Regions from separate parts of the Streptomyces sp. NPDC047841 genome, predicted to be linked through region 2. Evidence: predicted binding sites of a transcription regulator. Region 2 holds the regulator's gene; the other holds the start of a gene.

Region 1 (11,223 bases), on a different contig from region 2:
CGCGCTCACGCTGCGCCTGCTCGGCGGCCTGACCACGGCCGAGATCGCCCGTGCCTGCCTGGTGCCCGAGCCGACGGTCGCCCAGCGGATCGTCCGCGCCAAGCGCACCCTGGCGAAGCGGAACGTCGCCTTCGAGGTGCCGTACGGCCCCGACCGCGAGGCCCGCCTCGGCTCCGTGCTGGACGTCATCTACCTGATCTTCAACGAGGGGTACGCGGCCACCGCCGGCGACGACCTGCTGCGCCCCGGCCTGTGCGAGGACGCGCTGCGGCTGGCGCGAGTGCTGTCCGCGCTGATGCCCGAGGAGCCCGAGGTGCACGGCCTGACCGCGCTGCTGGAGTTCCAGGCGTCCCGCGCCGCCGCCCGCACCGGCCCCGACGGCACGCCGGTGCTGCTGGAGGACCAGGACCGCCGCCGCTGGAACCGCATGCTCATCGCGCGTGGCATCCGCGCCCTCGACCGCGCCGGGGCCACCGCGAGCGGCCCCCCGGGCCCGTACACCCTCCAGGCGGCCATCGCCGCGTGCCACGCGCGCGCGTACACCTACGAGGAGACGGACTGGCACGCCATCGCCACCCTGTACGGCCTGCTGGCCGCCCGCGCGCCGTCCCCGGTGGTCGAGCTGAACCGCGCGGTCGCCGTGTCGATGGCCGACGGCCCGGCGGCGGGCCTGGAGCTGGTGGACGCCGTGGCCGCCGCGCCCGCGCTGCGCGACTACCACCTGCTCCCCAGTGTCCGCGGTGACCTCCTGGCCCGCCTCGGCCGCACCGCCGAGGCCCGTGAGGAGTTCCTGCGGGCGGCGGCGCTGACCCGCAACGAAAGGGAGCGGCGGCTGCTGCGGGACCGGGCGCGCGCGTGCGGCTGAGGGCGGCCGGCGGTCTCGCCTTCCGGCGCGGCTCCTTCAGGTGCTGGCCCGTTTCCGCGAGCGTCAGCCGAGCGGGCGGCCGATCAGCATCGTCGGCGCCCCGGCGACACGGGTGAGGAAGACGGTGGCCGCGTTCGGCCCCTGCGGTCTCACCTTCCGGCGCAGCTCCTCCGGCTCCACCGCCGAGCCGCGCTTCTTCACGGTCAGCGTGCCGACCTCGCGCTCCCGCAGCAGGGCCTTGAGCCTCTTGACGTTGAACGGGAGCTGGTCGGTGATCTCGTAACCGGTGGCGTACGGCGTGGGCCGGGCCTCGTCGGCGGTGACGTACGCGATGGTCGGGTCCAGGAGCCCCCCGCCGACCTCCTCGGCCACCTCCGCGACCAGGTGCGCGCGGATCACGGCGCCGTCCGGCTCGTACAGGTACCGCCCCACCGGCCGGACCCCCGGATCGGGCAGCCCGCGGCCGAGCAGCGTGCGCGGACCCGGCAGCAGCGTGGCCCGCACCGCGCCCGGCGCCCCGGTCCCGAACCACAGCACCGCCTCCTTCACGTCGCCGCCGTCGGAGATCCACTCGGCCTCGGCCGCGGCCGGGACCACCTCGTGCGGGATGCCCGGGGCGATCTTCAGTGCGGCGCGGGGTGCCGTGAGGGCCGTCCCGACCGCCCAGGACAGCGGCGGCGAGTACGCCTCCGGATCGAAGAGCCGGCCGCGCGCGCCCCGGCGCGCCGGGTCCACGAACACCGCGTCGTACCCGGCGGTGTCCACCTCCGTCACATCGGCCTCGCGCACCTCGATCAGGCCCGCCAGCCCCAGCGCCTCCGCGTTCGCCCGCGCCACCGCCGCCGTCAGCGGGTCCCGGTCCACGGCCAGCACCCGGATTCCGGCCCGCGCCAGCGCGATGGCGTCCCCGCCGATCCCGCAGCACAGGTCGGCGACGGAGGCCACGCCCAGCTCCTTCAGCCGCCCGGCCCGGTACGCCGCCACGGAGGCCCGCGTCGACTGCTCGACCCCGTTGGGCGTGAAGAACATGCGCCCGGCGTCCCCGGCCCCGAACTTCGCCACCGCCCGCTGCCGCAGCCGGGCCTGGCCGAGCGCCGCCGACACCAGCTCGGCCGGGTGGTCGCGGCGCAGCCGGGTGGCCACGGCCAGCTCCCGCGCGGGCTCGGTGTCGCGCACCTCGTCGAGGAGGGCGCGGCCTTCGGGGGTGAGGAGCAGAGCGAGGTCGTTCACCGGGACATTGTGGGCCAGTCGGTGGATGGTGCGCCTCCGGCGGCGGTGTCGCGCGGGGTCGCGGGCCGGGGCCTGGGAGGATCCGGCACCATGCGAGCAGTAGTACAAAATGACAAAAGTCGGACTCATTTCCGGCGGCTGGCCCTCGGCGGCGGAGCCGCCACGCTGGCCGCCGCCGCCCTGCTCTCCGGCTGTGCCGGACCCGAGTCCGTGCGCACCGCGTCCGGTCACGGTGGCCCCGCCCAGCCCCAGCCCCAGGACCCGGCGGCGCGCCGGGCCGCCGAACACGCCCGGCTGGCCGCCGCCGCCCGGCGCTGGGGGCTGGACCAGGTCCCGCTCACGCCCCCGCCGCCCCCCGCGGCCAAGCCGAGGATCACCGCACGCGACGGGTTCGAGGTGGACCACCAGGAGGACTGGCACCTGCCCCCCGTCTTCACCACGGTCCCCACCCGGGACAAGGTCGTGTTCCTGACGATCGACGACGGCGCCGAGAAGGACCCGCGGTTCCTCGCCATGATGCGCGAGCTCAAGGTCCCGTACACCGCGTTCCTCAGCGACTACCTGGTCAAGGACGACTACGCCTACTTCCGCAAGATGCGGTCCTACGGCAACACCCTCAACAACCACACCCTGCACCACCCCTACCTGCCGGGCCTGTCCTACGAGGAGCAGAAGGACGAGATCTGCGGCATGCAGGCCATCATGAAGAAGCAGTTCGGCAAGGCCCCCACCGTCTTCCGTCCCCCCTACGGCAACTACAACCAGGACACCCTGGTCGCCGCGAAGGAATGCGGCATCACGTACGCGCCGATCTGGAACGAGGAGGTCTTCGTCGACCACTGGGAGTACCGCGAGGACGACCAGCGGCTGCGCCGCGGCGACATCGTCCTCACCCACTTCCGCGGCCGGGACGACTGGGACGGCACGATGGTGGACGACATGCGCCGCTTCCTGAACAAGGTCACGCGCGAGGGCTACGCCGTGGCCCGCCTGGAGGACTACCTGTGAGGCGGGCTCGGGGCCCGGCCGCGGTCCTCGCCGCGGCCCTGCTCCTGACGGGCTGCGCCCAGTCCGTCGACCCCATCGAACGCCTCGGCAAGAAGGCCGCCGAAGGGGTACGCCCGCACGGCACCGCCCCCGACCACCGCTACCGCGCCTGGGGCCTGACCCGGCCCCTCGCCCGCTCCCCGGTGCACCCGGCCCGCCCGCTCGCCGAGCGCACCGGGGCCGGCGCCCCGCTCCCCGTGGTCGACCGCGTCCCCACCCGCGACCCGGTCGTCTTCCTCACCTACGACGACGGCGCCGAGCGGGACCCCCGCTTCGTCGACATGGTCCGCGAACTGAGGCTCCCGGTCACCCTGTTCCTCACCGACAGCGTCGCCGCCCCCGGCTACCCGTACTTCGCCCGCCTGCGCGCCCTCGGCGCCGGCATCGGGAACCACACCGTCGACCACCGGGCCCCGGCCGGACTGCCGTACGCCGGCCAGCGCGCCGAAATCTGCGGCCAGCAGGACCGCCTCCGCGCCGCCCTCGGCGTCCGCCCCCGGCTCTTCCGCCCGCCCTACGGCTCCTACGACCGCACCACCCTGCGCGCGGCGGCCGGCTGCGGCGTCTCCGCGCTCGTCCTGTGGCGTGCCGCCCTGACCCCGGCCGGCCTCACCTACACCCACGGCGCCCACCACCTCCGCCCCGGCGACATCGTCCTGGTGGGCCCCGACGAGTCGAGGAGGCCGGCGCTGTGGGAACGGACGGTACGGGTGCTGACGGAGGCCCAGGGGAGAGGACTGACGGCGGGCTTCCTGGAGGACTACGTGTGAGGTCCGGCCTGTCGGGGGGCGGGTCGGGGGGCGGCGGCGACCCACCGGGGCGGCGGCCCTCGCGTCGCGAATCCGGCCGACGCGCCGCGGGCAATTGGCACTCCGCTTGACCGAGTGCTAATCGCGGTCATAGTCTCGGCTCTGGCACTCCCCACTGGAGAGTGCCAGACAAACGCGACGGGCAGGTCCGGCACCCGCGACGACGGATCGACCTGGTCGCCACCTCAGACAGTTAACCCCGTGAGATCTCCGAAGGGGGAGGTCGGATCGTGACGACCGCCAGCTCCAAGGTTGCCATCAAGCCGCTCGAGGACCGCATCGTGGTCCAGCCGCTGGACGCCGAGCAGACCACGGCCTCTGGCCTGGTCATCCCGGACACCGCGAAGGAGAAGCCCCAGGAGGGCGCCGTCCTCGCCGTGGGCCCGGGCCGGTTCGAGAACGGCGAGCGTCTGCCGCTCGACGTCAAGGTCGGCGACGTCGTCCTCTACAGCAAGTACGGCGGCACCGAGGTGAAGTACAACGGCGACGAGTACCTCGTCCTCTCGGCTCGCGACGTCCTCGCGATCATCGAGAAGTAATCACCTCAAGCGACTCTCTGCTTGAAGCTGCGCCCCTGGCCCCCCGCGATCGATATGAAGCCGGGCGCCCGGGGCGCGGCGTTTTCACCCACAGATTTCCGAGAGGGCTCCCGCTGCCATGGCGAAGATCCTGAAGTTCGACGAGGACGCCCGTCGCGCCCTTGAGCGCGGCGTCAACAAGCTTGCCGACACCGTCAAGGTGACGATCGGCCCCCGCGGCCGCAACGTCGTCATCGACAAGAAGTTCGGCGCCCCGACCATCACCAACGACGGTGTCACGATCGCCCGCGAGGTCGAGATCGAGGACCCGTACGAGAACCTCGGCGCGCAGCTGGTGAAGGAGGTGGCGACCAAGACCAACGACATCGCTGGTGACGGCACCACCACCGCCACCGTCCTCGCCCAGGCGCTGGTGCGCGAGGGCCTGAAGAACGTCGCCGCCGGTGCCTCCCCGGCCGCCCTGAAGAAGGGCATCGACGCCGCCGTCAAGGCCGTCTCCGAGGACCTGCTCGCCTCGGCCCGCCCGATCGACGAGAAGTCCGACATCGCCGCCGTCGCCGCGCTGTCCGCCCAGGACCAGCAGGTCGGCGAGCTGATCGCCGAGGCCATGGACAAGGTCGGCAAGGACGGTGTCATCACCGTCGAGGAGTCCAACACCTTCGGCCTGGAGCTGGACTTCACCGAGGGCATGGCCTTCGACAAGGGCTACCTGTCGCCGTACTTCGTGACGGACCAGGAGCGCATGGAGGCCGTCCTGGAGGACCCGTACATCCTCATCAACCAGGGCAAGATCTCCGCCATCGCCGACCTGCTGCCGCTGCTGGAGAAGGTCATCCAGGCCGGCTCCTCCAAGCCGCTGCTGATCATCGCCGAGGACGTCGAGGGCGAGGCCCTGTCGACCCTGGTCGTCAACAAGATCCGCGGCACCTTCAACGCCGTCGCGGTGAAGGCCCCCGGCTTCGGCGACCGCCGCAAGGCGATGCTCCAGGACATGGCCGTCCTCACCGGCGCCACCGTCATCTCGGAGGAGGTCGGCCTCAAGCTCGACCAGGTCGGCACCGACGTGCTCGGCTCCGCCCGCCGCGTCACCGTCACCAAGGACGACACCACGATCGTCGACGGCGCCGGCAAGTCCGAGGACGTGCAGGGCCGCATCGCCCAGATCAAGGCCGAGATCGAGACCACCGACTCCGACTGGGACCGCGAGAAGCTCCAGGAGCGCCTCGCGAAGCTGGCCGGCGGCGTGTGCGTGATCAAGGTCGGCGCCGCCACCGAGGTGGAGCTGAAGGAGAAGAAGCACCGTCTGGAGGACGCCATCTCCGCGACCCGCGCCGCGGTCGAGGAGGGCATCGTCTCCGGTGGTGGCTCCGCCCTGGTCCACGCCTCCAAGGTGCTCGACGGCAACCTCGACAAGTCCGGCGACGAGGCCACCGGTGTCGCCGTGGTCCGCAACGCCGTGGTCGAGCCGCTGCGCTGGATCGGCGAGAACGCCGGCCAGGAGGGCTACGTCATCGTGTCCAAGGTCAAGGACCTGGACAAGGGGCAGGGCTACAACGCCGCCACCGGCGAGTACGGCGACCTGATCAAGGCCGGCGTCATCGACCCGGTCAAGGTCACCCGCTCCGCCCTGGAGAACGCCGCCTCCATCGCCTCCCTGCTGCTCACGACCGAGACCCTGGTCGTCGAGAAGAAGGAAGAGGAGCCGGAGGCCGCGGGCCACGGCCACAGCCACGGCCACGCCCACTGAGCCCGGCGCTGAGCTGAACTAGGTGCCCGGTGCCCCCTCGGGGGTGCCGGGCACCGTGCGTTGCGGCGACCGGACGGACCGGCCGGGATCGGCGCCGCCCCCGCTCCCTCGTCTACATGCCCCGCTCGTCCTCACACACGTAGGTGAAGCCGCGGGGCAGCTCGTGCGGCCCGGCCAGACCGGCCCTCGCGTGGTCAGCCCCGGAGACCGCCCATCCGCCGGCCGCCACGGCACCGGTGGCGCAGGCCAGGACGCGCCAGTCGCGGGGAGTCCAGGCGAAGACCGCGTCCTGGCCGAAGCGGCGGCCGAGGTCGCGCGCCGCGGTGTCGCTCAGGCCGACGACGGCCACGCTCTCCTCGCGGTGCGAGCCGCGTACGTCGCCTCCCTGCGCGGGCCACCAGGTGAGCCTTTGCCGGCGGACGTCGTCGAGCAGCAGGCGCTGGGCGCGGGCGTTGGCGTCGGCCGGCGCGGTACGGCCGAGGGGATTCCACGCGGTGATCACATGAATGGTGGCGCCGTGGGCCGGTGCCGGGAAGCAACCCTCGACCGTGCCCGAAGGACGCGGTCCGACGCGGAGGGTGCGGTCCCCGAAACGGATGTCGACCACTGCCGTGCGGTAAAGATCCCAGTTGAGGGGCGTACCGGCTGCGTCACTGCTGTGCACAAGGGCATCCTGTGGAACGAAGACCCCCTTACACGTCGTGCAGGGAGATCGGGGCTCGCCCCCACACGGAAGCGGGGGCAGGATCCGCAAGATGCCATGATCCGCGCTCCGGGACAAGGTGCTGCGACGGCTGGGGAACGCCTACTGCTCCAACGCGTCGAGCGCCCCCAGCTGCTGCATCAGCCCCAGCTGGTCGTGCTGCCACCACAGCTCGGCGATCTTGCCGCTGTCGCCGAACCGGAACAGCGTCATCCCGGTCATGGTGACCTGGTTGCCGGTCGGCGCGATCCCCAGGAAATCGCCCTGGTGCGCGGCGTACCAGGTCCACCGCGCGCAGGACCGGTCGCCCTGGCTGAGCACGTCCTCCACCGTGAACGCGAAGTCGAAGGCGCCGCGCCACATCCGGAACTCGGCGCGGACGTTGTCCAGCCCGATGGTGTCCTGCGGGTTCATCGGGTCGTGGCTGTGAACGTCCTCGGCCAGCAGGTCGTTGAGCGGCGGCAGGTCACCCTCGGCGCACAGCGCCTCGAAGAACCCGCGCACCATGCCCTCGGGCAGGCTCTCGTCCCGTACGACGTCCAGGTCGACGAACGTCGGCATCTCGTCGCACAGCGCCACCAGCCCCCGGAAGATCCGGTCCGTCTCCGGGAGGTTCGAGTTCCGCATCGCGTCCTCGTACGACGGGAACTCCAGCACTTCGACGACGTGCGACGCGTCCGACCGGTCCGTGCCGACCACCGCGTGCGTCGCCGTCCGCTTCCCCTTGGTCTGCTGGACCCAGTCGTCCATGAGCCGGTTCATCTCGTCCAGCCGGCTCGTCCTGCACTCGATGAGCTGTACGAAGGTCATGCGCCGCCTCCGGCCCCCCTGGTCCGGTACCGTCCCGCCCATCTTCCCACCGGGACGGCGGCGCCACCCGCTCGCTACCGCGGCCCGTACCTGCGCCCCGTCCGGGAGCTGATCCCGCCCATCAGCCCGCGCGGCGCCACCTTCACCAGGCCCATCAGCGCCTTGTAGCGGGGATCGGGGATGGACACCGTCTTGCCGCGCGCGAGGTCGGACAGCGCCGCCGCGACCAGCTTGTCGGCGTCCAGCCACAGCCAGCCCGGGATGTTGTCCGTGCCCATCCCGGCCCGCTCGTGGAACTCGGTGCGCACGAACCCCGGGCACAGCGCCATCAGCCGGACCCCGCTGCCGGCCAGGTCCTTGGCCGCGCCCTGGGTGAACTGCACGACCCACGCCTTGGACGCGCCGTACGTACCGCGCGGGACGAACGCGGCCACCGAGGCGACGTTCACCACCCCGCCCCGGCCGCGCTCGCGCATCGCCCCGGCCGCCGCCGACGTCAGCCGGAGCACCGCCTCGCAGTGCACCTTGAGCATCCGCAGCTCGTCCGCCATCGGCACGTCCAGATAGCGGCCCTTGTTGCCGAAGCCGGCGTTGTTGACCAGCAGGTCGACCGGGTTCTTCCGGTCGCCGAGCCGGTCGGCCACCGCCTCGATGCCCTTGTCCTGCGCCAGGTCGGCGGTCAGCACCTCCACCTCGATGCCGTGCCGGTCGTGCAGTTCCGTCGCCTGCTCGCGCAGCCGCTTGGCGTCCCGCGCGACCAGGACGAGGTCGTGCCCGTCAGCCGCCAGCCGCCGCGCGAACGCGGCACCGATCCCCGCGGTCGATCCCGTAATCAGAGCCGTTGTCATGGCCCAAGCGTAGTGACCCGGACGGACCGCCTCCGTGGTCCGCGCGCCGTGCCCGCCGCGGCGCCGGCGGATCACCCCTCTCCGTGCTCGGCCACGTACGTGCGGGCCTTGGCCAGCGTCTCGGTGTGCAGCGCCGTGCCCGCCGCGAGCAGCCGGGGCAGCAGCTCCCGCTCGGTGGTGACCGCGCGGAACTGCATCGCCGCCGTCACGCCGTGGTCCGGCCGGTGCACGATCTCGACCGGATCGCCGGCCCGGATCTCGCCCGGCTCGATCACCCGGAGGTAGGCGCCCGTCGCGCCCATCCGCGTGAATCTCCTGACCCAGCCGCGCTCGCCCAGATGGCCCTGGAACGTGGCGCACGGAATGCGGCCGGACGTCACCTCCAGCACGACGGCGGGACCGATCCGCCAGCGCTCCCCGATCAGCGCGCCGGAGACGTCCAGACCGTCCGTCGTCAGGTTCTCGCCGAAGCACCCGTGGGCCAGCGGCCTGCCGAGTTCGCGCTCCCAGGCGTCGAGGTCCTCGCGGGCGTACGCGTACACCGCCTGGTCGTCCCCGCCGTGGTAGCGGGTGTCGCACACCGCGTCCCCGGCGAGCCCGCTCGCGCCGACGCCCTTGGGGCCGGGTGCCGCCACCCGCACCGGGCCGTCGGCCGGCTGCTTGTCTATGCCGGTCAGGCCGTCCGGCTGGTTCGTGTAGGGCACCTGCCGGGGCCGGCCCAGATTGACCGAGAGAAGCTTCATCCCGGCACGGTAAGCGATCCGGACCCAAAGCGTCGACGCATTATCGTCGGTCCCGTCCAAGCCTGCCTTATGCTCGACGCGTGATCGAGGCCCGTCATCTCCGCGTCCTGCGCGCCGTCGCCACCACCGGTTCCTTCTCGGCGGCCGGACGCCAGCTGGGCTGCACCCAGCCCGCCGTCAGCCAGCAGATGAAGGCCCTGGAAGCCTCGGTCGGCACCCCGCTGCTGGTCCGCACTGGGCGCGAGATGCGCCTCACCCAGGCCGGCGAGGCCCTGGTCCGGCACGCCTCCGGCATCCTCGCCGGGCTCACCGCGGCCGAGGAGGAGGTCGCCGCCATCGCCGGCCTGCGCGCGGGCCGCGTCCGGCTGGTCTCCTTCCCCAGCGGCAGCTCCACCCTGGTCCCCACCGCCCTGGCCGCCCTGCGCGCGGCCCACCCCGGCACCCGCGTCTCGCTGGAGGAGGCCGAACCGCCGAGGTCCGTGGAACTGCTCCGCGAAGGCGACTGCGACCTGGCCCTGGCCTTCCGCTACGAGGGGGCGGCGGTCGCCGAGGACTGGGACGACCTCGTCCTGCGACCCCTGCTGACGGACCGCCTGGTCGCCCTGGTGCCCGAACGGCACCGGCTCGCGCGCGCGGACACCGTCGCCATCGGCGAGCTGGCGAACGAGCCCTGGATCGCGGGCTGCCCGCGCTGCCGCGGCCAGCTGGTCGAGGTGTGCGAGGGGGCCGGCTTCACCCCGCGCATCGACTTCGCCACCGACGACTACCCGGCCGTGGTCGGCCTGGTCGGCGCCGGCCTCGGCGTCGCCGTCCTGCCCCAGCTGGCCGTGGAGTCGGTACGGCCGCGGGGCGTGCGCACGGTACGGCTGGAACCGGCGGTACGGCGGGAGATCGTCGCCCTCACGCTGCCCGACCTGGCCCAGGTGCCGGCGGTGTCGGCCACGCTGGAGCAACTGGCGCGGGCGGCGCGGGCGGCGGGGCGCGGCCAGGCGTAGCCGGCGGCACGGAGGTCGCCGAAGACGGCACGGAGGTCACCGAAGGAACAGGGGTCACGGAGACGAGGGGGCCGCCCGGACGAGGCACGGGCACGCGCGTGCGTGCCCGGTAAGGAAACGGATGCTTTGCCGATGGTGATGCAGAAACGTTCCTTCAGTGATCCGAAGCGGTGTCCCCGCTGGTGGTGGAGGCCGCCACCAGGCGGTTGCGCGCCCGCCCCATCAACTCCTCACGCTCGTCCTCGGTCAGGCCGCCCCAGACGCCGTACGGCTCGCGCACCGCCAGTGCGTGTGCCGCGCACTCCGCACGGACCGGGCACCTCATGCAGACCTCTTTGGCCGAGTTCTCGCGAGCGCTCCGAGCCGCCCCGCGCTCGCCCTCCGGGTGGAAGAAGAGCGAGCTGTCCACCCCGCGGCAGGCAGCCAGCAGCTGCCAGTCCCACAGGTCCGCGTTCGGTCCGGGAAGGCGGGAGAAATCTGCCATTACGTGACCCCTTGTCGCCGTTCTGGGCGGATACGGTGCCAACGACCGTACATCTCCGGTCTAAGGAGATGAAAATATGACTCATTGCGAATCTAGCCCCGGACACTGCGAAACGGGAAGAAAAAGGGCCGAATGGGGCATAGGTTGTGATGAAAAGTTGTGGGTCCGTCGAGCATGTCTGCACCGTGTCGACGCCCTCACGTAGAGTGCCGAAGACGGCACGCGGGCCCGTAACTCTTTCGAGTGACCGTCGTTGAGAGTGCGGATGCGGTTGAGAAAACAAGCGCTCGGGCAGGCGTCCGAGACGGTCGACCGCACAGGTGACGATTCCGTACCAGCCTGGAGGCTCAAGGTGACGCGCATCAGCTGCGGAGGGCGGTCATGACATCCGTCCTCGTCTGCG
Region 2 (11,223 bases):
GGCCAGGGCTCGGGCGGGGCCGTTGCGGTGGGTGACCCAGTGGATGCCGCCGCGCACGCAGACGGCGCTGCCGCGCGCGGTGTGGTCGGGAGCCGCCTCGCCGAGCCAGCGGGAGGCGTTGACGGGGTACGGCCGCAGGTCGACGCGGGGTCCGCCGAGCCGTACGTCCAGCCGGCGCGGTTCGGCGCCCTCCAGGTCGTCCAGCAGCCAGAGTTCGCCGGCCGAGCTGTAGACGACACGGGTGCCGTCACCGGCCGCGTGCCGGGCGTAGAAGCCGTCGAGCGGGGTGTGCCGGCGCAGGTCGGAGCCGTCGGCGAGGGAGGAGTAGAGCGCGCCGGTGCCCTCGTGGTCGGAGAGGAAGGCGATGCGGTCCCCGGCCCACACCGGGCACTCGACGTTGCCGTCGATGTCCTCGTGCAGCCGGACGAACTCGCCGGCACCCTCCCCGCCTCCGGCGGCACGGTCGATCCACAACTTGCCCGCCGTGCCGCCCCGGTAGCGCTTCCAGTGCGCGGCCTCACGGCCCATCGGCGCGGACAGCAGCACGGTGGCCGGGCCGAGGGCCACGTCGCCGACCGGGCCGTACGGCAGGGCCTCGGCGGGTCCGCCGTCCAGCGGGACGGCGTGCGCCCAGGTCTGCCGGAGGCTGTGCCGGCCCTGCGCGCCGAGCGCGAGCACCCGGCCGTCCGGGGTCCATCCGCGCACCTCGGTACGGCTGTTGCCCCAGTACGTCAGCCGCTCGGCGGGACCCCCGTCGACCGGGGCGACGTGCACCTCGGGGGCGCCGTCCCGGGTGGAGGTCCAGGCCAGGTGCCGGCCGTCCGGTGATATCCGGGGCCGGGTCACCGGCACGTTGTCGGCGCTGACCCGCCAGGCCCGGCCGCCGTCGACCGGCGCGAGCCAGACGTCGTCCTCGGCGACGAAGGTCACCAAGTCCCCGTGCGGATGGGGGAATCGGAGATAGGCGGAGTCTGCCGTGGTTCCCGTCGAAGCACCCTGAGTCACGCCGTCACTCTACGCAGCGACCGGGTGCCTCCGCTCGCGGTTTCGGATCACTTGCCCGGCACGGGCCAGACGGTGCGGGTGACGGTGACGGTCACGGTCGGCCGTCCCCCGGTGGGCGGCCGGTACGTCGGCCCGGTCGGGGCGGAGCAGTCGCCGAGCCCGTCGACGCGGAACACCTGTCTGCCGTCGACCTTGGCGGTCAGGTCGCCGCGCACGCAGGCTCCGTCGACGGCCCTGGTCACCAGACCGGCGACGACGATCCTCCGCCCGTCGTCCGTCTCGCCCCGGCAGTCGACGGAGACGACGGTGGTCTCGCTCGGCGCGGGCGAGCCGCGGCGCGCGCCGTCGTCACCGCGGTGACCGCCGGTACAGGTGAGCCAGGCGACGTTCACGTGCCGGTGCTCCAGCGCGGCGGTCGCGGTCTGGTCGGTGGTGTAGGCGACGCTCGCGGAGCCGAGCCCCCCACCGGGCTGACAGGCCACGGCAGTTCCGCCGCCCACCGCGACGAGCCCCGCCACGGCCACCGCCCGCACCCGACCCCGCGTCCGCCTCGAAGCCCCCATACAGGGCAGCGTCCCACCGGCCCCCACCGCGGGGAAGCCCGGATACGGCCACTCACCCGTTCGGGGGGCCGGCCGTCTACGCCGGCCGCGTGCGCAGTCATCACAGGCTCAGACGGCTCGTGGTGGCGGACGGCACCGTCCACCGGTGGACCGTCCGCCACAAGCACGCGGACCGCGACGCCTGCCGGGAGGTGCTCTCGCTGTACCGGAACGGCGTCCCCACCCGGATCGTCTTCCGGGCCGGCGAGGTCGGCTCCGGCCGCTATGTCTCCGACGGCTACGGGTACGCGGGCTGCGTCCTGGACGGCCGCGGCAACCCGCTCAATCTGCGCGAACCCCGCGTCGTCCGGGCCGTCGTGGACGAAGTGGAGCGGCCAGGGCTGCTGCCGGGGCGCGGCGAGGTGGACGGCCGGGAGCTGTTCCACCGGGTCGTCGAGGCCGTGGACGCCGTCGAAGGCGCCCGGGCCGCCACGGCGGCGGACGTCAGCCGCGCAGCAGCAGCCACTCCTGCAGTTCGACGAGGTTGCCCTCCGGGTCCTTGAGGTGCGCCACGCGCATCCGGTCGGTCATGGGGGCCGGTCCGTGCAGCAGGGTCGCGCCCCGGGCGGTGATCCGCGCGCAGTAGGCGTCGAGGTCGTCGACGCGCAGGACGACCAGGGACCGGTGGCCGGTGGCGGTGTCGCCCAGCTCGGCCAGCACCCCGGCCATCATCGCGCGGTCCTGGAGCGCGATCCCGGCCGAGCCGGCGTGCGGGCTGAACTTCTCGTACGGCCCCTGCACCGCGCCGGACTGCGGCTTGAGGCCGAGGACGCCGGCGTAGAAGCGGTAGCAGGCGGCGAAGTCGGTCACCAGGAGCCGGACCTGGACGAGTTCCACGGTGTCTCCGGGGGTCAGGACCAGCGGCCGGTGCGGCCCAGCAGCAGGGCCACGGCGGCGGTGCCGGCGGTGGAGGTGCGCAGGACGCTGGGGCCGAGGACGCAGGCCCTCGCGCCCGCCTCCTCGAAGAGCGCCAACTCGTCCCGCGACACACCGCCTTCGGGACCCACGACCAGGACGATCTCGCCCTCGGCGGGGAGTTCGGCGGTGGCCAGGGGCTCGCTGACGTGGTCGAAGTCGGAGTGGAGCACGGCGGCGAAGTCCGCCGCGGCGAGCAGCGCGGCGACCTGCTTGGTGGACGCCAGGTCCGCGACCTCGGGGAAGCGCAGCCGGCGGGACTGCTTGCCGGCCTCCCGCGCGGTGGCACGCCACTTGGCGAGCGCCTTCAGCCCCCGCTCGCCCTTCCACTGGGTGATGCACCGCGCGGCCTGCCAGGGCACGATCGCGTCGACGCCGGTCTCCGTCATCGTCTCCACGGCCAGTTCGCCCCGGTCGCCCTTGGGCAGGGCCTGGACGACGGTGATACGGGGGCGGGGCTCGGGCTCCACCGGGAACTCGAACGGCTCGACCACCAGGTGGTCCTTCCCCGACACGCCGACGACGACCCCGGCCGCGCCCCGGCCCCTGCCGTCGGTGAGCACCACGTTCTCGCCCGGCTGCAACCGCCGTACGGAGACCGCGTGCCGTCCCTCGGGGCCCTGGACGTCGACGACCGAGCCGGGGCCCACGCCCTCCAGGGAGTCGACGACGAACACCGGCGCGGTCATCGGGAACCCCCGGCCGACAACGCTGTCCGGGCCTCGGCGAGTTCGGCGGCCAGCACCTCCACCAGCCGGCCCGCGGGCAGTTCCCGGGCCATCCGGTGGCCCTGCCCGGCCCACATCGCCATGCCCTGCGCGTCCTCGGCCTTGGCGGCGGCCTTGCGCAGCGGCGCGGTGAGGTGGTGGACCTCGGGGTAGGCGGCGGGGGCGTACCGGCCGTGCTCGCGCAGGAAGCGGTTGACCAGCGCGCGGGCCGGGCGGCCGGTGAAGGCGCGGGTCAGCTCGGTGCGCGGGAACAGCGGGTCGGTCAGCGCCCGCTTGTGCAGGGGGTGCGCGCCGGACTCGTGGGCGGCGACGAACGCGGTGCCCAGCTGCGCCGCGCTCGCGCCCGCGGCGAGGACGGCGGCGATCTGGCCGCCGCGCATGACGCCGCCGGCGGCGACGACCGGGATGCGCACGGCCTCGCGGACCTGCGCGAGCAGCGACAGCAGGCCGACGCCGGCACCGTCGTTCTCGGGGAGGTCGCGGTGGGTGCCCTGGTGTCCGCCGGCCTCCACGCCCTGCGCGATGACCGCGTCGGCCCCGGCCCGCTCGACGGCGCGGGCCTCCTCGGCGGTGGTGGCGGTGACCAGAGTGAAGGTGCCGACGCGGTGGAGCTTGTCGAACACCTCGCGCGGCGGCACCCCGAAGTGGAAGGAGACCACCGGCACCGGGTCGTCGAGCAGGACGGCGAGCTTGGCGTCGTAGCCGTCGTCCCGGCCGCTGTCCGGGTCGCCCAGCTCGGTCTCGTACCAGGCGGCCTCGCCGGCCAGCTGGTGCGCGTAGAGGTCGACGGCCCCGGACTCCGCGTGCTCGGGCTGCGGCATGAAGAGGTTCACGCCGAAGGGGCGGCTCGTGAGCCCGCGCAGCTGCTTGATCTCCTGGTACATGCCGTCGGCTGTCTTGTACCCGGCGGCGAGGAACCCGAGGCCACCGGCCTCGGAGACGGCGGCGGCGAGCTGCGGGACGGAGACACCGCCCGCCATGGGGGCCTGCACGATCGGGTGGGGGAAGAGATCGGTCAGCGCGGAGGACATGACCGCATGTTGTCACGTCCTTCGGACAAGTCCGAATCCGGGCATCCACCGGCACATGCCCACGGCATACGGGGTGCCGGGGCACCCCGTCCGTCACCGCTCAGCGCCCGTTGAACGCATCCTTCAGCCGCGAGAACAGCCCCTGCTGACCCGGCTGGAACTGGCCCTGGGGCCGTTCCTCGCCGCGCAGCTTGGCCAGCTCGCGCAACAGCCGCTCCTGCTCCGGGTCCAGCTTGGTCGGCGTCGTCACCTCGACGTGCACGATCAGGTCGCCCCGGCCGCCGCCGCGCAGATGCGTGACGCCCCGGCTGTGCAGCGGGATCGACTGGCCGGACTGGGTGCCGGGCCGGATGTCGACCTCCTCCAGGCCGTCCAGCGTCTCCAGCGGCACCTTCGTGCCGAGGGCCGCCGCCGTCATCGGGATCGTGACCGTGCAGTGCAGGTCGTCGCCGCGCCGCTGGAACCTCGGGTGCGGCAGCTCGTGGATCTCGACGTACAGGTCGCCGGCCGGGCCGCCGCCGGGGCCGACCTCCCCCTCGCCGGCGAGCTGGATGCGCGTGCCGTTGTCGACGCCGGCCGGGATCTTCACGGTCAGCGTCCGCCGCGAGCGCACCCGGCCGTCGCCGGCGCACTCCGGGCACGGCGTCGGGACGACCGTGCCGAAGCCCTGGCACTGCGGGCACGGCCGCGAGGTCATGACCTGGCCCAGGAAGGACCGGGTGACCTGGGAGACCTCACCCCGGCCGCGGCACATGTCACACGTCTGGGCGGACGTGCCGGGCGCCGCGCCCTCGCCGTTGCAGGTGTTGCAGACGACGGCCGTGTCGACCTGGATGTCCTTGGTGGTCCCGAAGGCCGCCTCGTCCAGCTCGACCTCGATCCGGATCATCGCGTCCTGGCCGCGCCGGGTGCGCGAGCGCGGCCCGCGCTGCGACGCCGTACCGAAGAACGCGTCCATGATGTCGGAGAAGTTGCCGAAGCCGCCGGCCCCGAAGCCGCCCGCGCCCGCGCCGCCCGACTGGGAGAGCGGGTCGCCGCCGAGGTCGTAGACCTGCTTCTTCTGCGGGTCCGACAGCACCTCGTAAGCGGCGTTGATCTCCTTGAACCGCTCCTGGGTCTTCGGGTCCGGGTTGACGTCCGGGTGCAGCTCGCGCGCGAGCCTGCGGAACGCCTTCTTGATCTCATCCTGCGACGCGTCGCGGCGCACGCCGAGAACGGCGTAATAGTCCGTGGCCACTTACGACTCCGCCAGGATCTGTCCGACGTACCGTGCCACTGCGCGTACCGCTCCCATCGTTCCCGGGTAGTCCATGCGGGTCGGTCCGACCACGCCGAGCTTGGCAACCGCCTCGCCGCCCGAACCGTAGCCGACCGACACGACGGAGGTGGAGTTGAGTCCCTCATGGGCGTTCTCGTGCCCGATGCGCACGGTCACGCCCGGATCCTTCGCCTCGCCGAGGAGCTTGAGGAGCACGACCTGCTCCTCCAGGGCCTCCAGGACGGGCCGGATCGTGAGGGGGAAGTCATGTCCGAAGCGGGTCAGATTGGCGGTGCCGCCGATCATCAACCGCTCCTCGTTCTCCTCCACGAGTGTCTCCAGAAGAGTGGAGAGCACCGTGGAGACCGTACCGCGGTCCTCCGGCTCGAAGGCGTCCGGGAGGTCCTCGACCAGTTTCGGCACGTCCGTGAACCGGCGACCGGCGACCCGGCTGTTGAGCCGCGCCCGCAGGTCCGCCAGCGAGCCCTCGCCGAACGGCGCCGGGCAGTCGACCATCCGCTGCTCGACCCGGCCGGTGTCCGTGATCAGCACCAGCATCACGCGCGCGGGAGCCAGCGACAGCAGCTCCACGTGCCGGACGGTGGACCGGGTCAGGGACGGGTACTGCACGACGGCGACCTGCCGGGTGAGCTGCGCGAGCAGCCGCACGGTCCGCGCCACGACGTCGTCGAGGTCGACGGCGCCCTCCAGGAAGTTCTGGATCGCCCGCCGCTCGGGCCCGCTCATCGGCTTGACGCCCGCGAGCTTGTCCACGAACAGCCGGTAGCCCTTGTCGGTGGGAATCCGCCCCGCGCTGGTGTGCGGCTGGGCGATGTACCCCTCGTCCTCCAGGGCCGCCATGTCGTTGCGGACGGTCGCCGGGGACACGCCGAGGTTGTGCCGCTCGGTGAGCGCCTTGGAACCGACCGGCTCCTCGGTGCCCACGTAGTCCTGGACGATGGCGCGCAGTACCTGAAGCCTGCGTTCACTCAGCATTCGCGCGCACCTCCAGCACGTCGTCCCCTCGTCCGCTCGGGTCGTCCGCCTGGCACTCCACCCATGCGAGTGCCAGCGTTCCCCGGCCAGTGTACGGCTGCCGGGTACACCCTGGGCAAGGTCGGGCCGCCGTACCGGCTCGTACCGCTAGCGTCGCGGGTATGACCGTGACTTGGGAAGAGCTGGGGTGGCAGCGGCTGGCCGCGGGGGTGGGCCGGTGCCGGCTGCCGGGCTGGGACTGCACGGCGGGGCTGGTCCTCGGGGAGGGTACGGCCCTGCTCGTGGACGCCGGTTCGAGCCTCGCGGAGGGGGTCCGGCTGCGTGGGCAGGCCGAGGCGCTGGCGGGCGGCCGTGTGACCCATCTCGCGCTCACCCATCCCCACTTCGACCACGTCTTCGGCGCCGCCGCCCTCGCCGGGGCGGAGGTGTACGGGGCGGTGGGACTGGACGCGGTGTTCGCGTACGAGCGCGCGGACCTGCGGCTGGACGCGATCCGCAACGGGCTGCCGGTGGCCGACGCCGACGAGGCGGTGGACGCGCTGGTCCCGCCCCGCCACGCGGTCTCCGGCGAGTGGACGCTGGACCTCGGCGGCGGCCGCCAGGCGCTGCTGGCCAACGTGGGCCCCGGCCACACGGCGCACGACCTGGCCGTCCTGGTCCCGGGCGACCCGGAGGTGGTGTTCTGCGGCGACCTGGTGGAGGAGTCCGGCGAACCGCAGGCGGGCCCCGACGCGGTCCCGTCCCGCTGGCCGGACGCGCTCGACCGGCTGCTGGCGCTCGGCGGCGAGGACGCGCTGTACGTGCCCGGTCACGGAGCGGTGGTGGACGCGGGGTTCGTCCGCCGTCAACGCGACGCCCTGGCAACGCGGTTCGGCGTGATCTGAGCGGCTCTTCGCGGCCGGCCCCGGCGTGTCGTACGCCTCACCGCACGGCTTCTCCTATCGTCATCCGAATGCGCCAGTACACCTCCGACCTGACCCCTCCCTGGAAGAAGCCCAAGCCCGTGCCGGAGGTCCCGGCCGAGCCGGGTCTGGTGGTGGAGGAGCCCGGCACCGGGTTCTGCGGCGCGGTGATCCGCTGCGAGGCGGGCACGGTGACCCTGGAGGACCGCTTCGGCAAGCACCGCGTGTTCCCGCTGGAGCCGCGCGGCTTCCTGCTGGAGGGGCGCGTGGTGACGCTGGTCCGCCCCGCCTCCTCGGCGCCGGTACGCCCCTCCCGTACGGCGTCCGGCTCGGTCGCCGTCCCCCAGGCACGCGCGCGCGTGGCGCGCGCCGGACGCATCTACGTGGAGGGCCGGCACGACGCCGAGCTCGTCGAGAAGGTGTGGGGCGACGACCTGCGGATCGAGGGCGTGGTCGTGGAGTACCTGGAGGGCGTCGACGACCTCCCGTCGATCGTGGAGTCCTTCGCCCCCGGCCCGGACGCGCGCCTGGGCGTCCTGGTGGACCACCTGCTGCCCGGCACGAAGGAGTGGCGCATCGCGCAGTCGGTGACCAGCGAGCACGCGCTGGTGGTCGGCCACCCGTTCATCGACATCTGGCAGGCGGTGAAGCCGGCGTCGCTGGGCATCGGGGCGTGGCCGGCGGTGCCGAAGGGGCAGGACTGGAAGACGGGCGTGTGCCGGGCGCTGGGCTGGCCGTCGGAGAACACCGGGGCGGTGTGGCAGGCGATCCTGAAGCGGGTGGGGTCCTACAAGGACCTGGAGCCGGAGCTGCTGGGGCGCGTGGAGGAGCTGATCGACTTCGTCACGGGTAGCGGTGGGGCCTGACGTCGGGGAACGTCCCGAACTCGGTGGTGTCGAGTTCGAGTCCGAGAGCCTCCAACGGGACCGGATCGCCGAACTTCACGATCTCCTGGCTCAGATAGTCGGCGTCCTCTCCGTGGCCCGACGGCTTCGTCATGAGAACGCAGTGGGCCATGATCGGGTCGACGACGAGGTAGGCGGGGATCCCCCCCGCCGCGTAGATGGAGCGCTTGACCACGTAATCCTGGTGGACGCTGTACTTGGAGACGACCTCCAACACCATCGTGATCAGCCGACTGGGCAACAGCCGTCCCGAACTCGGCAGGACATCGGGTGAGAGGACCACCAGATCCGGCACCGGCTCGCTCGACTCACCGGCGATGTCGACGTCCTGGGTCTGGAGGGGGTACCACCGCTCGAGGGGCATCTGCCGCTGTGTGTGCAGCACGATCAGGTTGTGCACCAGATCGGGGCTGGCCATCATCACGATGACTCCTCGGAGGAGCTCGGCCTTGACGCCCTCGGGAGGCTCGAACTCGTCGAGGTACCTGGCCATCCCACGCTCGTCCACAGCGGTCATCTCCGTGGCCTCCACATCCGCCGCGTCCTGTCAGCGGCAGCCTACGAACCAGGTTAGGGACCGAACCGGCGTTCCGGGGGGATTCACCCGCCGGGGTGATCAGTCCACCAGGTCCCGCACCACCGCGTCCGCCAGCAGCCGCCCGCGCAGGGTCAGCGCGGCCCGGCCCTTCTCGTACGGCCCCTCCTGGAGCAGCCCGTCCGCCAGCGCGCGCCGGGAGGCCGCGAGCCCCTCCTCCCTCAGCAGGGACAACGGGACCCCTTCGCGCAGCCGCAGCTCCAGCAGGACGCGCTCCACGCGCCGGTCCTCGTCGGACAGCAGCTCCCGGCCCGCGCCCGGCGACTTCCCCGACGCCAGCGCCGCCGCGTACGCGCCCGGGTGCTTGACGTTCCACCAGCGGACCCCGCCCACGTGCGAGTGGGCCCCCGGGCCCGCGCCCCACCAGTCGGCGCCGCGCCAGTACAGCTCGTTGTGCAGGCAGCGGCCCGCCTCGGAGGTGGCCCAGTTGGAGACCTCGTACCAGTCGAAGCCCGCCGCGCTCAGCATCTCCTCGGCGATCAGGTACCGGTCGGCGTGGACGTCGTCGTCGGTCATCGGGATCTCGCCCCGGCGGATCCGGCGGGCGAGCTGGGTGCCCTCCTCCACGATGAGCGCGTAGGCGCTGATGTGGTCGGGTCCGGCGCCCAGGGCGGCCTCCAGGGACGCCCGCCAGTCGTCGTCGCTCTCGCCGGGCGTGCCGTAGATCAGGTCGAGGTTGACGTGCTCGAAGCCCGCCGCCCGCGCCTCCGCGACGCACCGCTCGGGGCGGCCGGGGGTGTGGGTGCGGTCCAGGATCCTCAGCACGTGCTGCTTGGCGCTCTGCATGCCGAAGGAGATCCGGTTGAAGCCGCCCTCGCGGAGCGTGGCGAGGTACGCGGGGTCGACGGACTCCGGGTTCGCCTCCGTGGTGATCTCCGCGTCCGGTGCCAGCCCGAACTCGTCCCGGACGGCCCCGAGCATCCGTACGAGGTCGTCGGCGGCCAGCAGCGTCGGCGTACCACCGCCGACGAACACCGTGCGGACCTCGCGCGGGTCGTCGCCCAGCACCTTCCGGGCCAGCCGGATCTCCTCGGCCAGCGTGTCCGCGTAGTTGTCGCGGGAGGCCAGCACCCCGCCCGTGCCGCGCAGCTCGGTCGCGGTGTAGGTGTTGAAGTCGCAGTAGCCGCAGCGGGTCGCGCAGTACGGGACGTGCAGGTAGAAGCCGAGCGGGCGGGCGGCGGCCCCGGCGAGCGCGTGCGCGGGCAGCGCGCCGTCGGTGGGGACGGGCTCGCCGTCGGGGAGTGCGGAAGGCATGCCCTCCATTGTCCAGCACCGTGGGCGTTACTCCGCCTGGAGCACCAGCAGGGCCAGGTCGTCCTCGGGCAGGCCGCCGCCGAAGTCGTGGACCAGGCGGCGGATCCTTTCAGCTATCAGCTCGGCGCCGAGCCCGGCGCAGCCGGACAGGGCGCGGGCGAGGCCGTCGCCGTCGTCGAACTGGCGGCTGCCGGAGCGCCGCTCGGTCACGCCGTCGGTGACGCAGAGCAGGCTGTCGCCGGGGCGCAGGTCGAGGGTCTCGCTGGTGTAGGTCTCGTCCTCGACCACGCCGAGCAGGGTCTGCGGGCGGGCGGCGGTGCGCACGGTGCCGTCGGGGCTGAGGACGAGCGGCAGCGGGTGGCCGGCGGCGGCGAGGGTGCAGCGGACCCCGCCGTCGTACGGCGTCAGCTCGCCGTAGAGGAGGGAGAGGAAGCGGGTCTGCGGGCTCTCCCCGGTGGCCAGCGGCCGGCCGCCGACGGCGACGAGGGCGCGGGCGGCGGCGTCGGCGGCCTCGGTGGCGTCGTCCAGGAGGAGCTGGTTGAGGCGGTCCAGGACGTCGGCGACCCGGTAGCCCTCGCGGGCCAGCAGGCGCAGCCAGGGGCGGGCGAGGCCGATCACCACGGCGGCCTCCGGGCCCTTGCCCTGGACGTCGCCGACGGCGAAGCACCAGCGGCCGTCGCCCGCCGGGAACAGGTCGTAGAAGTCGCCGCTGGGGCCGCCCTTGTCGCAGGGTTCGTAGACGAGCGCGCTGCGCACGCCGGGGATCTCGGCGACGGCGCCGGGCAGCAGGCCGCGCTGGAGGACGGCGCTGATGGTGGCCTGGCGGGCGTACTGGCGGGCCGCGCCGATGGCCAGGGCCACCCTGCGGCCGAGGTCCTCGACCAGCCCGGTGATCTCGTCCGGGAAGCCCGTCAGCCCGCACCGGCCGATGACCAGCGTGCCGAGCGGCCGGCCGCCCGCGATGAGCCGGTACGACAGCGCCGTCCCGTCGGCGCCCTGCGGGCCGAGCGCGTGGCCGGGCCAGGGGTAGGG

The links. The regulator HrcA, encoded in region 2, represses chaperone genes, less so after heat shock. The targets are predictions, from matches to a motif close to TTNGCACTCNGNNNNNCNGAGTGCNAA.
Region 1: a site for HrcA is predicted at 4,007-4,033, ahead of groES (co-chaperone GroES). Genes of this name have one in related genera too.

What each region holds. Positions count from the first base shown of each region.
Region 1 covers NZ_JBEYRP010000002.1:201,857-213,079, forward strand. Annotated here, with positions in the region: gene AB0947_RS03555 (sigma-70 family RNA polymerase sigma factor) at 1-865, shown strand, start outside; gene AB0947_RS03560 (methyltransferase domain-containing protein) at 929-2,095, opposite strand; gene AB0947_RS03565 (polysaccharide deacetylase family protein) at 2,186-3,103, shown strand; gene AB0947_RS03570 (polysaccharide deacetylase family protein) at 3,100-3,912, shown strand; gene groES (co-chaperone GroES) at 4,182-4,490, shown strand; gene groL (chaperonin GroEL) at 4,609-6,237, shown strand; gene AB0947_RS03585 (DUF3293 domain-containing protein) at 6,350-6,901, opposite strand; gene AB0947_RS03590 (ester cyclase) at 7,043-7,750, opposite strand; gene AB0947_RS03595 (SDR family oxidoreductase) at 7,825-8,598, opposite strand; gene AB0947_RS03600 (MOSC domain-containing protein) at 8,670-9,341, opposite strand; gene AB0947_RS03605 (LysR family transcriptional regulator) at 9,422-10,336, shown strand; gene AB0947_RS03610 (WhiB family transcriptional regulator) at 10,491-10,820, opposite strand; gene AB0947_RS03615 (response regulator transcription factor) at 11,202-11,223, shown strand, end outside.
Region 2 covers NZ_JBEYRP010000004.1:406,642-417,864, forward strand. Annotated here, with positions in the region: gene AB0947_RS08665 (PDZ domain-containing protein) at 1-933, opposite strand, end outside; gene AB0947_RS08670 (hypothetical protein) at 1,053-1,568, opposite strand; gene AB0947_RS08675 (hypothetical protein) at 1,658-2,110, shown strand; gene AB0947_RS08680 (VOC family protein) at 2,052-2,444, opposite strand; gene AB0947_RS08685 (16S rRNA (uracil(1498)-N(3))-methyltransferase) at 2,459-3,211, opposite strand; gene AB0947_RS08690 (nitronate monooxygenase) at 3,208-4,281, opposite strand; gene dnaJ (molecular chaperone DnaJ) at 4,382-5,518, opposite strand; gene hrcA (heat-inducible transcriptional repressor HrcA) at 5,519-6,535, opposite strand; gene AB0947_RS08705 (MBL fold metallo-hydrolase) at 6,697-7,419, shown strand; gene AB0947_RS08710 (DUF3097 domain-containing protein) at 7,488-8,303, shown strand; gene AB0947_RS08715 (Uma2 family endonuclease) at 8,281-8,859, opposite strand; gene hemW (radical SAM family heme chaperone HemW) at 8,959-10,191, opposite strand; gene AB0947_RS08725 (ATP-binding SpoIIE family protein phosphatase) at 10,219-11,223, opposite strand, start outside.